Regions from separate parts of the Rubripirellula amarantea genome, predicted to be linked through region 2. Evidence: riboswitches for the same ligand, from Rfam matches in the RefSeq annotation. Region 2 holds a riboswitch; the other holds the start of a gene.
The links. A riboswitch is a leader RNA that binds a small molecule or an ion and turns the genes downstream of it on or off. The one in region 2 is predicted to bind cobalamin.
Positions count from the first base shown of each region.

Region 1 (5,871 bases), on a different contig from region 2:
TCGAGGTTCTGGCCGAGCGTCTGCAACCTGTCGATGGAGCGATGGAATTACTGGGATCGTTATCATTGCCATTCTGCGTCGCATCGAACGCTCCCCGCCAGAAAATCCGCATCTGCTTGGAAACCACAGGCTTGATCGCCCATTGCAGCGATGACCGGATCTTTAGCGCTTATGATGTCGATGCTTGGAAACCAGACCCCAAGTTATTTCTTGCTGCTGCGGAAGCACTGCAAGTGGCTCCAGCCGATTGCCTTGTCGTCGAAGACAGCGTCTTTGGAATCGAAGCGGCCCATAGCGCGGGCATGCAAGTCATCGCCTTCGATCCTCATGGGTCCCTGCCCAAGAATCTGGAAAACACTTGCTACGTCAGCCATCTTTCACAAGTTGGGCGAGCGATCTAGACCCCACGCCTTGCCAGTCAAGGCGACGTCAATCTAGCAGCCTTCAACAATCGCTTCTCACACATTTTGAACGTTCGACAACCGTCCTGCACGACGCGAACATAATCGCTGTGCGGTGGATAGTGATCGCACTTGGGTTCCTTCACCACGTAGACCCACGCTAAGAGGTCTTTCCCGTCATCAGTTTTCAGCGAAAGCGATTCTTTCTGGTAGCGTTTGGGAAAGCCCTCTTTGGCATCCAGCGCCGCCCATCCTTCCGGTCCGGGAACTTGAAACACGACGCCGTCTACATATTCGTTTTCCGATGGCACAACATTCAACGCGCCTCCGTTTCTGGCGCGGCTGTAATGTGAGAACGAAAGAGCGTAACCTGACAAGCGAGCCACCACGATCGGTTCAATGAACGCATTCAGAAAACCGTTACGCTGACACCAACTTCTAAATTCGGGCACGTTCAAGTTGGATCCGTACGCGAAATACAAATCTTTCGGCAACAAATCGTTCAACGACGTGACTCCAATCGTTTACGGGCTCTGGCAAATTCACCGTCGGCAATCAGGTCCGCAACCTCGGTGAGCCGACCATCATCGGCGGCCGCATCTTGACGCTGTTTCCAAAGCTCAAGTGGCAACTGCAAGTCGTCTGCTTTTGCGGCAAACTTCTTATCCACGTAACGACGCCGAAACATTTGAATCATCTCTAGATCGCGGAATCCATGTTCGCGACTTGGTTCAATCTGCGTTCCCTCGCCCCAATCGTTCCACGTAGCAAGTTGAATCATCGGAGCGTTAAACTTGCTGGCGGTCACCAATGTCCGCTTGAACGTTTCGCCTCCCCAGTCGTCGATGTGTTGGTAGCCATCACCCGCGTTTCCTTCGGCGTAACAATCGACGAACCGCGGAAACGCAACGGGAATCGCGTATTCCCAAGACTTGGCAAGTGTCTCGAACCGATCGCTTGCTTTAAATCCCATGGACGGAACGGGCCAATCGTAAGCACCCATCGCGCCGTCACGACGTGTGTGTTCGCTGAAGTAAGCAACAGAATGTTTCAGGCCCGCTAAGCATTCCTTCCAGCCATCGTTGGTCAACCCCGAATCGCCGAACGATAACAAAACGGGCTTGCCATCAACTCGCACGTAACAGGGATGATCAAACCACATGGTCTGCATCTGGTTGATCTCGTTGATTGCGTGCGACACCTGATCGGATTCATTAAGACGTCCTGCCCTGACCATGATCGGAATGGTCTGGTCCTCGTAACAAATCGCAAACTTCATGCCCCGTTTGGAAACGGCTTCGAAAAGCAATTGAGTGTTCCTGTGCAACATGGGATAATCGTTGAAGGCTTCGAGTCCGTACCAATCAACAATCACTCCATCGATGCCAGCGGTCTTCATTAGCAACAAATGGTATTCAAGCACCGCGGGATCAGCCGAATCGTAGGGTCCAATCACGGGATAAAAGTGCGAAGCAATTTGGCGTCGATCTCCCTTCACTTGATCGGGATCGAAATGGTTCATCGTCCAGTGCCATCCCCACGACATCTCGCCAGAATCATCCGCTCGAGGGCTGGCACTAAACCAAGGCATGTAGTGGGCAAGGATTAGCGGCTTCGCTTGGGAATCGCCATCCACAGCTTGCGCCAATACGAAAGACTCGCCACAGAGGAACAAACTGAGAAAGAGAAAAAGGTTACGAATCATCATGTCTGACTCAATGCGAAGGCGGCTCGTCGATTTCCTAACAGTTTGACCGCTGGGCTAGCCGTTGCAATCGGGCATGGATTGCTCTTCAATGACTTCTACCTGGCTATCGGTTTTCGCCATCGGCCAAACTATCCCTACCTTCCCCCATGAATCCCGCCATGATGAATCCCGCCATGAAATTAATTGCTCTGCTGGCTTTCGCTGCCTTCATCCTAGCTTCGTCGCATCGTGTCACTGCCGAACCATGGCCCCAATATCGCGGCCCCGCGGGCGATGGCGTTTCGACGGCCAGTATTAGCGATAAGCCATGGGGTAGTTCAGGCCCCAAGGTGCTGTGGAAAGCTCCGACGCCACTTGGGTTCAGCTCGTTTGCGGTTGCCGATGGCCGCGCGATCACGCTTGTGGGGGAACAAGAACACGAGGTCTGCTTGGCGTTGGACGCCAACACCGGCAAGAAACTTTGGGAAGCTCAACTTGGTTCGATCAAGTACGGACGCGGCGGTGGTGATGCCGGTGCACCGGACAACCGAGGCGGTGATGGACCTCGCGGGACACCCACCATTTCCGGCGATCGCGTCTTCGCATACGACGCGTTCATGACATTGCACTGCCTTGATGCCGAAACGGGCCAATCGCTTTGGAAACGTGACATCGAGGCTGAGTTCGAAGGTCGCAACATTCCTTGGCGAAACGCATCGAGCCCGATCGTCGATGGGAACTCCGTGATCGTCGGTGGCGGTGGAGCTGGCCAATCGTTCTTGGCATTCAACAAAGACGATGGGCAAGTTCTTTGGAAATCCGGCGACGAAACAATCACTCACGCGACTCCTTGCTTGGCTGAAATTAACGATCGAAAGCAGATCGTTTTCTTCGTAACGTCGGGGTTGGTGGCAGTGGACGTTCAATCAGGCGAAGAGATTTGGCGAGCGAAGTTTCCGTTTAGCACATCGACCGCGGCTTCCCCTGTAGTTGAGGGTGACCGGGTCTATTGCTCAGCCGGCTATGGCGTCGGCGCCGGTCTCTTCAAGGTAACGGAAAAAGCAGAAGCAACCGAACTTTGGTTTAAAGCGAATGAATTAATGAACCACTGGAGCACGCCTGTTGTTCACGATGGACACTTGTACGGAATTTTCGAATTCAAGAAGTACGGCCGAGCTCCGCTTCAGTGCGTCAACTTGGCAACGGGTGAAATCAAATGGAAGAAGGGCGGATTTGGACCTGGGAACTGCATCCAAGTCGGAAACAAAATCGTTGCTCTTTCGGATGCCGGAGAAGTCGTCATCGTCTCGGCCCGCCCGGATGAATACGTCGAACTTGCGAGAGCGGATGTCGTGCGAGGCAAGTGTTGGTCCACGCCAGCCTTCAGCAATGGGCGGCTCTACGTCCGCAGCACCGAAGAAGCGGCTTGCATTGATTTGCAAGATTGAAAGCGTTTGAACTTGGTTCAGCATGCTTAAGCGTCTCGATGCAATCGACGTATGATGCAAGAGACGCTCGATGGCAAAACGGTTGGATGCAAAAACGTTCAGGTGCTAGGTCGCCGATCCTACGCTATGGAGTTCAGTAAAGAACGAAGCCAAGCACGTGCGCTGGCGTGCGAACGGCAAGTATTAGGAAGCGAAAAACCGCAATTCAAAAGCGATTGAATGGTCGCTGGGTCGGCGGAATTAAGTCGCCGGGCGGTGGGATGAACCTGAGGACAGTGAAACCCAGACACGGTCACGATTGCGGCTTGACGAGTGGTTCGTCGCTGCTATGCTTCTCGACGTTCAAGGTGATCTCGTTTGCGTTCTGGCAAACGATTTAACAGGGAACTCCGGTGAAATTCCGGGACGGTCCAGCCGCTGTATGCTGCCCGCGATTGCTAACGCAATTGCATCCGTCGCTCCTTCTTACGAAGAGTCATTGTTTTCCGCCGTGGAATTACCTCGGTGGCGAACGAGAAGGCTGCGAGCGATCGGAAAAGGTAGCGAGTCAGAAGACCTACCTTGAACAAGACGATGTCGTGCCCTCTTGGATTGGGGCAATCGTTGCGATTGAAATCCATTGCCGGGTTTTTGCCCCCTTGGCTTGAATCGATTTGCCAAAAGCATCCCTCCCCATCAGTTGTCGTTCGTCTTCGTTCGCAAAGCACACCTGTTTGATTGAGTCGCTGTTGATTCGACAGTGATTTGGGCTACCGGTCTGCCAACACGATCGCGGCGGGTGCGACAACTGCACTCGCCATGTCATCCCTGCCCGCGCACCCGTTCGTCCGAAAATGCCACCGTTCCCGGGGCTTCACCCTGATCGAATTGTTGGTTTCCATCGCCATCATTGGCATTTTGGTGGCGATGCTTTTGCCCGCAGTCCAGGCGACGCGCGAGGCAGCACGAAAGACCACGTGCAAGAACCACCTCAAACAAATTGGGTTGGCCCTTCACGCGTATCACAACGCACACCGATCCCTGCCCACTGGGTGCATCGAATGGCGAGGATTCATGGCCCCGCCAACACATCGTCAATTCGCTTGGTCCGCGTTCCTACTGCCTTTCATTGAACAACAATCTCTTCATGATTCCATCGACTTTTCGCTACCGTTTGATTCCGAACGAAATCGAGTCGCAGCCCAAACTCGCGTAGCTATGTATGAGTGCCCGACGGCGCCCGACCGAAACCTGATTCGTGGGCAAACGGACTACGGCGGTCTCTACGGTGAACGTATCGTCGATACCGATCCAAGCGACGGCTGCTTTCTTTACGACAAAATAATTTCGTTTCGCGCAATCCGCGATGGCCTCACCAACACGCTGGCCGTTGCCGAAGACGTGGGCGGCCCCGATAGCGAATGGATCAACGGTCGCAATGTGTTCGTGCAAGCATGGGGAATCAACGATCACGAAGCGTGGGTTGGCGACAACGAGATCCGCAGTCTGCACCCTGGTGGTGCGATGGTCCTGTTCATAGACGGCCGAACATTGTTCATGACCGAATCGATTGACAAGTCTTTGCTCGGAAAACTGATCACGATCGCAAAAGGGGAGACCGCGCAATACGCACCGTAGTGAACGAGGCCACGCGTCTCGACCAACTTTCATGAGACTCGTGGCCTCGGTCACTACCGAGAACCCTTGCGAGGGTTAGACCCAATTCCTCCTCACATAGAAGAACAACGTTCCATGAAACTTTCACTGATTGCTGTGACCCTAATTAGTTTGTCAGCCACGATCGCCATGCCTCGCTATTCGATGGCTGCAGTGGTGGTCGACTTTGAAGAACTTGGTGCCTTCACGGGATCAAGTCCAGATGGTGGCGGATCGTACTACAACGGTAACGATGGCTCCGGCAGCACCAACTCAACAGGCTGGAACAGCAAAGGAGTGCGATTTAGCAACAGCTACAATGGCGATTACCTTCCATCCTTCGACTTCTGGAGCGGGTGGAGTTACAGCAACGTTATCAATAGCTCGAGTCCAGGACTCAACAACCAATACGCGGCATACCCTGGCGGTGGATCCAGCGGAAACGGCAATGTCCAAGCCGGCGGTACCTACGCCGTTGCTTTTGGAAGCGGAGCATTTTTTAATCTACCCAACGGTTCCGAATTATTGTCAGTCGACGTCGCCAACACGACGTACGCTGCCTTGTCGATGCGAGATGGCGATGGATTCGCCAAGAGGTTTGGCGGTGTATCGCGAAATGATGCCGACTTCTTCCGTATAACGCTGACGGGATTCGATTCGCTTAATGCCGGCGGCAATTCGATCGGATCCGTGACGGCAA
Region 1 is NZ_SJPI01000001.1:3,464,864-3,470,734, reverse strand. Features, by position in the region: gene Pla22_RS12700 (HAD family hydrolase) at 1-401, shown strand, start outside; gene Pla22_RS12695 (gamma-glutamylcyclotransferase family protein) at 419-907, opposite strand; gene Pla22_RS12690 (glycoside hydrolase family 71/99-like protein) at 904-2,109, opposite strand; gene Pla22_RS12685 (PQQ-binding-like beta-propeller repeat protein) at 2,283-3,536, shown strand; cobalamin riboswitch at 3,865-4,114, shown strand; gene Pla22_RS12680 (DUF1559 domain-containing protein) at 4,335-5,153, shown strand; gene Pla22_RS12675 (DUF4465 domain-containing protein) at 5,268-5,871, shown strand, end outside.
Region 1: it holds a riboswitch for cobalamin, as region 2 does, so the genes downstream of both, Pla22_RS12680 (DUF1559 domain-containing protein) here and Pla22_RS14135 (DUF1559 domain-containing protein) in region 2, are expected to answer to the same signal.

Region 2 (5,871 bases):
CTCCGCCAAACTTCTTCGCGAAGCCATCGCCATCTCGCATCGACAAGGCCGCGTAGACTGAGTTGGTGATGTCAATCGAAGTGAAAGCCGTCGTAGTGGCGGGGTCACGCTCAATGGTGGCCGCAAATCCGCCAGGGTACGAATTGCCCATCAGGTAGGTTGCCGAATCGCCCGCCCCACTGCCCGTGATGGCCGCGTATTGATTGGTGTAACCAGCGGTTGTGATATCGGTCACATTGGAAACCGCCCAACCTGACCAACTGCCGAACGTTGGGTCAAACGAATTGCTAAACGAAAGTTCGCCACTGGTAAAACCATCGGGGTCGTTCGCTTGATTGAGGTACGAATCGGGCGCAAGTCCGCGACCAATGTCTTCTAACGTCGCGGTAGGTGGCGCGTCAGATTCCGTCAACTGCGCCGAGTCAATGCTAATCGATAGAGCGAAATCATCATTGACAATCGAAAGAGTAATCGAGGCATCAGCAAACCCGGGGGCGGTCGCCGAGATCAAGACGTCGAGGTCATCGCTCAGGATAGCGTTGTCGATCACTGCCACGGGAACGTCGACAAATGAGTCGCCCACGGCAATCGTGACTTGATCCGGAATGCTGATCGCACCCGACACATCTGTCGCTAGCGAAATGACAAGTTCACTAGACGTATCCGAGTCCGCGCGCGAAAGCCGCAGCATTGTCGCCGCATCGCCACCGTTCTCTTGGACCTCGCCGTCGGCAAGTCCGATTGGCAGTACCGGCTTCGACAATGTGATATCGTCGATTGCAAAGTAGGTTGGCGTATTGATTCCAAACGCACCTACATCGGTGGACTCAATCGAAAACTGCAATGACGAAGCGTCTGCAACCGCACTCAGGTCGACCGTGGTCCACTGATCGACGATGTAGTCCAATGAGTTATCATCGAATCGGTAGTCCGCTAGGTAGAAGTCGACGGTGCCAATCGAATTGTTGTCGGAATCAAACCCATTGATGGTCAGTAACAGGTAGTCCGGATCATCGCCGCTGGTCCCACCAAACTTCTTGGCGAACATATCACCGTCGCGCATCGACAAAGCTGCGTAGGTGGTGTTGGTGATCGCGAGTGATTCAAAACTGCGATCGTCGTCGACATCACGTGTAATCGTAGGCGGTGCGTAGAAGTTGCCCGACGGAACAAACCCAACGCCATAGGTCGGGCTTTCTTCGGCACCAGTTCCCGTTATGGACGAATGCTGATTGGCAAACCCGGCGGTGGTATTGTCGGTCGCGTTGGAATAGGCAAACCCATTCCACGAACCGAAGTCTTGCGAGTAGGTGTTGTTGAGCGTCAGTGTTTCGGCGGTGAATGATCCGATCACAACCGCGTCACCAAATTCACCGGTCGATGGATTTCCGTTGGCAGTAGGTCCGTTGAAGAAGCTGTTGGTGGGAAGACTCGCGCCAAGAGTTTCGAAGTCGACAACATCACGAGCCATAGCGTACTGGTGAATAACAGCGACGGCATCAAGGTCAAAGCCGGCCGAGCCAGTTCCTGGGAACGGATCGTAGATTGGGTTGCCGCTGGTATCGGTTGATGATCCATCGCCAACGATATCGACGATTCGAACGTACGTGACTTTGTCGAGCCCCAAATCGGCCAGGTCAAACCCCACGCCAAAACCGCCGCGGTATTTTCCCGCTAGGCCGTTGATGTCGGTAGGGTCAAGGCTTCCGAAGGCCTCAACCGGGGCCGGCGTTAGCGATTCGTTGTCAAAGCGAACGAAATTAATTCCGTCGGTGCTGACTTCGACAAAGGCGAGTTCAAGAAACGTGTCACTGAAACTGTTTTCAAATACTGCGAAGTCGTTTCCGATGCCGTCACGAATAGGATCGTCAAACGTGAGCGTGATCTCACCGCCATCGCCAAGTGTGACGGTGTCAGGAATGGGGCTGTCGTCGCCTTCGAGCGGGTCGCTCGGTCCCGTTGCGTTCTCGGGGGTTTGAAAGTCTTCGCTGACGTTTGATCCTGGGGTGTAATTGGCGACCCCGGTTGCCCAGGCGGCGATCAGGTTACTGCCCGCGTTGATCGCTTCGGAACCCACTTGCCCGGCCGCGGGCGCATAGGGACCTGCCAGCAAATTCCGAGTTTCAAGTAGCTCGGTGATTAGTCGCCGTCGTTGAATTGGTCGTCGTGATTTTTGTAGTTTAGAAATTCGGTTCAAGGTTGTAGATCCGGAAGAGATTCGTTGCCGTTGCGTGTGCAAAGAGCGGCAAGGAGTTCAAGGTCGATGGAATCATTAAGGAAGGTGACCGATCCGTCGGCGAATAAAGCTTGCACTCCTTGCGGGTGAAAGCTCCGCATGTCGTTTTCAAAGTCAGGGGCTTGGTTGATTGGGAAGGCTTGGTCGAACAAGTTCCACGCATTGATCCACTGGCCGTCACGAAAGGCGGCATCTTCGGACACTGCAATCGTGCGAGAAGTTCCGTCGGTAATGTCCCGAAAACGAAGTGCCAGTTCATGAACGAAAAATCCTCTCGGCGGATCATTGACGGCCGTGACACGTTCCCCATAAATGCCGCCGTAGTCGGTCGCTCCGCGTCCTTGGCTGCGTCCATCGCCACTGGTGCGAGCCGATGACGGTGTGCTTGGACACAAAAACGTTTCAATCACTTGCGATGCCGCGTCCGCGTTGACAGCGTCGTCGAAGGGAACGTTGAAGTCGATCATTTGGTAGGCACCCGGTTCTTCAATGAACGGCAAGATCATCGCCGACCAAGCGAATTGCTTTCCGTTGGGGACGGTGGGCCGCACTTCTAATCCACCGGGTGGGAACCGTTTAAACGCGGCGTGGTAGTTGTGGATTCCAATCCCGATTTGATGCAGGTTGTTTTGACACTGCATCTTCCGAGCCGCCTCGCGAGTCGCCTGCACTGCTGGCAATAGCAGTCCAACGAGAGTTCCGATGATGGCAATCACCACCAGCAACTCAATAAGCGTGAAGCCGCCTGCGCATTGAGGGCGTGATTCGAAGCTGGCTGATCGGGACACCAACGTTTCGATCCGGCGAAGAAGGGAAGGAATCTTCAGTGGTTACGGTTGCAGAAAGCAAGTCGAGATCTCTGCATTCGGGCAGCGACTGATTTCCAACGACACGTGTTCGACACGGACCTCACCCTAGAAGGTCACCTCGCGTCCGATCAGTGGTAGGTCTTCTGACTCGCGTCGTTCCCCATGCTTCGCCTTCTCGCCGAGATAAATCTCTGCAATGGCTATCAGAATGAAGTCAGGGCGGTAACAATTTACTCGTCACCACAACGCACACAGCGGCCGGGCCGTCTCGGAATCTCACCGAAGTTCCCTGTTCCTGGACGGGTTTTCATGAACGCGCCCAGCACCAAGAATCGTTCGTCGCAAAGGTAACCACCGACCTGTGAAGTGTCAAAGGGCAAGCTTCAAAGAACAGGGGCAGGCCGCTGGTCTTGGCCTGCAAACCACCGAAAACGTCGATCTTCAGCGAGCAATCCCCCCGTAAATGCGACTGGTCCTTTGAACGACGGATACAGCTACTCAATCCAAATTCCTTCCCGTGCCCGAGGCCAATCGGTCCTCTCGTTCTTAGCCGACCGTTTTGATCATTCGACGGCCGTCCAGTGGCGAGAACGAATTGAGCAAGGTGAGGTAACGGTCAACGAAAACGTTGCTCGGGTTGATACAGAGTGTCGACCCGGCGACCGGTTGGTGTGGAACCGTCCGGGGTGGATCGAGGCGGATGTACCGCTTCGCTATTCCATCGAGTTTGAAGACGATCGTTTGCTGGTCGTCGACAAACCCAGTGGCCTTCCGACGCTACCCGGCGGTGGGTTCCTTGATCACACGTTGTTGAATCTCGTGCGAAAGGATTTTCCTAGTGCCAGTCCCTTGCATCGACTCGGACGCTGCACGTCGGGTCTCGTGATGATGGCTCTTGATTCCATGACTGCAACAACGCTTTCGAACGACTGGCCGAACGTGCTAAAGCAATACTCGGCCTTGGCCAGTGGCGTTGCAGCCGAGGACATCTACGACATCCAGACTCCGATTGGTCCCGTCGATCATCCGCGACTCGGCAAGGTCCACGCCGCGAACGATTCCGGCAAGCCATCGCGTAGCGTCGCCCGCGTCGTTGAACGCTACGAGTCAACAACTCTGTTTGAGGTTGACCTTCACACCGGTCGTCCTCATCAAATTCGAATTCATCTCGCCTCCATCGGCCATCGGTTGGTCGGCGATCCGCTATACGACACCGGTGGAATCCCTCGAGCCATCAATCCCGGCTTGCCGGGAGACGGCGGGTATTTCTTACGCGCGCAATCCTTGACGTTCACTCACCCCATCAGTGGATCGGTCGTGACGGTTGCCGCTGGACGAGAGGGTTGGCAGGAACATGGATGATTGAAAAACTGAGTTTTCAAAATGAACTGCAAGAGATCTGTGCGAGCCATGTGACGTGCGGTTCTTGAGTGCCTAACGGCACGAGATGTCGTAAGTCCGCACCGAGCACCGGCGTCAACCCAGTTCGTCTTGCAGTTTCGTAGCATCGAGGATGCCGAGTTTTGCGTACATACTCGTATAGTCCACAACGTTGTGGCACTGAAAGACAAGATCGTCTTTGAGCCGTCCGTGAACACCCACTTCAATCACAACGTCTTTGCCAGTGTCGCGGTGGACGCCTTGCAGTTCCATCACCAGCGAAAACGATTCATCGCGGATCAACATGAAGCTTGTCTCGGCGTGGCAATGTTCAACGCGAGCGTGCAGAGACTGATAGGCGGCTTGAACTTGATCCACACCTTCCAAGACAACCGGGGCCATGCCCGTAACGACACATTCGGGGTGAAAGTAATCTGAAACGCAAACCGATGATCGAGATTCCCAACCGTTCTTGATCCATCGGAACAGGAACGCGCGGTAAATGAGCTCCCTCGGACTTAAAGACTCTTCATCGGGTTGCATTGCATCGTTCTTTGTTCAGGTCCAACAGATGGCAAAGTGGTTCGATCGTAGATCGGTGAAGCAGTCCGGTTCATGACGCGGTACAAGCTACTCCGGAAAAGCGTTGAAGTGCATTTTAGCTAATCAAGCGACACGATGTGGCGAACTAAGCGAATTCATCGAACCAAGCCCGTGTACTCGCTCGCTTGACCTTCGCGTGATCGCAATCGGTCTTCGTGAACGCCGCTCGTTCATGCCAGTCCATATCACGATGCCAGTCAATCGAACGGCCCAGCATGTTTGTGCACCATGCCTGTCCGTCATACCTGTCCAACATGTTTCTCCAGCAGGAAAAATGAGTCGTACCGAGGTTCGTCGGTTCAACCGTTCGGGCTGTGATTGGTATCCGTTTTCATTCTTTCGTTGTGCGTTGATGCCTTTTGAATTTCATTCGGAGTTCCTGCTATGGCCAGTGACATCAGGTTGGTCCAAGGATGTGCGTCGAGGACCCGCCCTCGGCCAGATCAGCCATCCATCTAAGGACTGTCCAAGTTCATTCGGACCAAACCCTTCTCCTGGGGTCGGTAATGAGTCGATCTATGGTAACTTGGGGGGCAGAGGCTCAATACGCCAGGGAATCAGAGGTTGCCCCATGGACGGCTTATTTCAATTCGAACCCACCTGCATCGGCTTTTGCCATGAAAACTTGGCTCCCCTTTTCATCCAAACTCGCTTGTCAGGCTTCCGAGGGCGACCCCACACGTCGCGGTATCCAGCGGGCGGCAAGGAGGCGTGGGAGCAAAATAAGGTCAACCGGAAAACGATCTCTTCGATACGAGCAACTCGATCGTCGCGAGTTACTCGCGGGTGATCTTCAGAATCCCGGCAATCCGCTGGATGTGAATAACGACCTGACGATTTCCG
Region 2 is NZ_SJPI01000002.1:144,515-150,385, forward strand. Features, by position in the region: gene Pla22_RS14130 (DUF4465 domain-containing protein) at 1-2,197, opposite strand, end outside; gene Pla22_RS14135 (DUF1559 domain-containing protein) at 2,194-3,024, opposite strand; cobalamin riboswitch at 3,162-3,390, opposite strand; gene Pla22_RS14140 (RluA family pseudouridine synthase) at 3,523-4,407, shown strand; gene Pla22_RS14145 (nuclear transport factor 2 family protein) at 4,522-4,968, opposite strand; gene Pla22_RS14150 (Ig-like domain-containing protein) at 5,646-5,871, shown strand, end outside.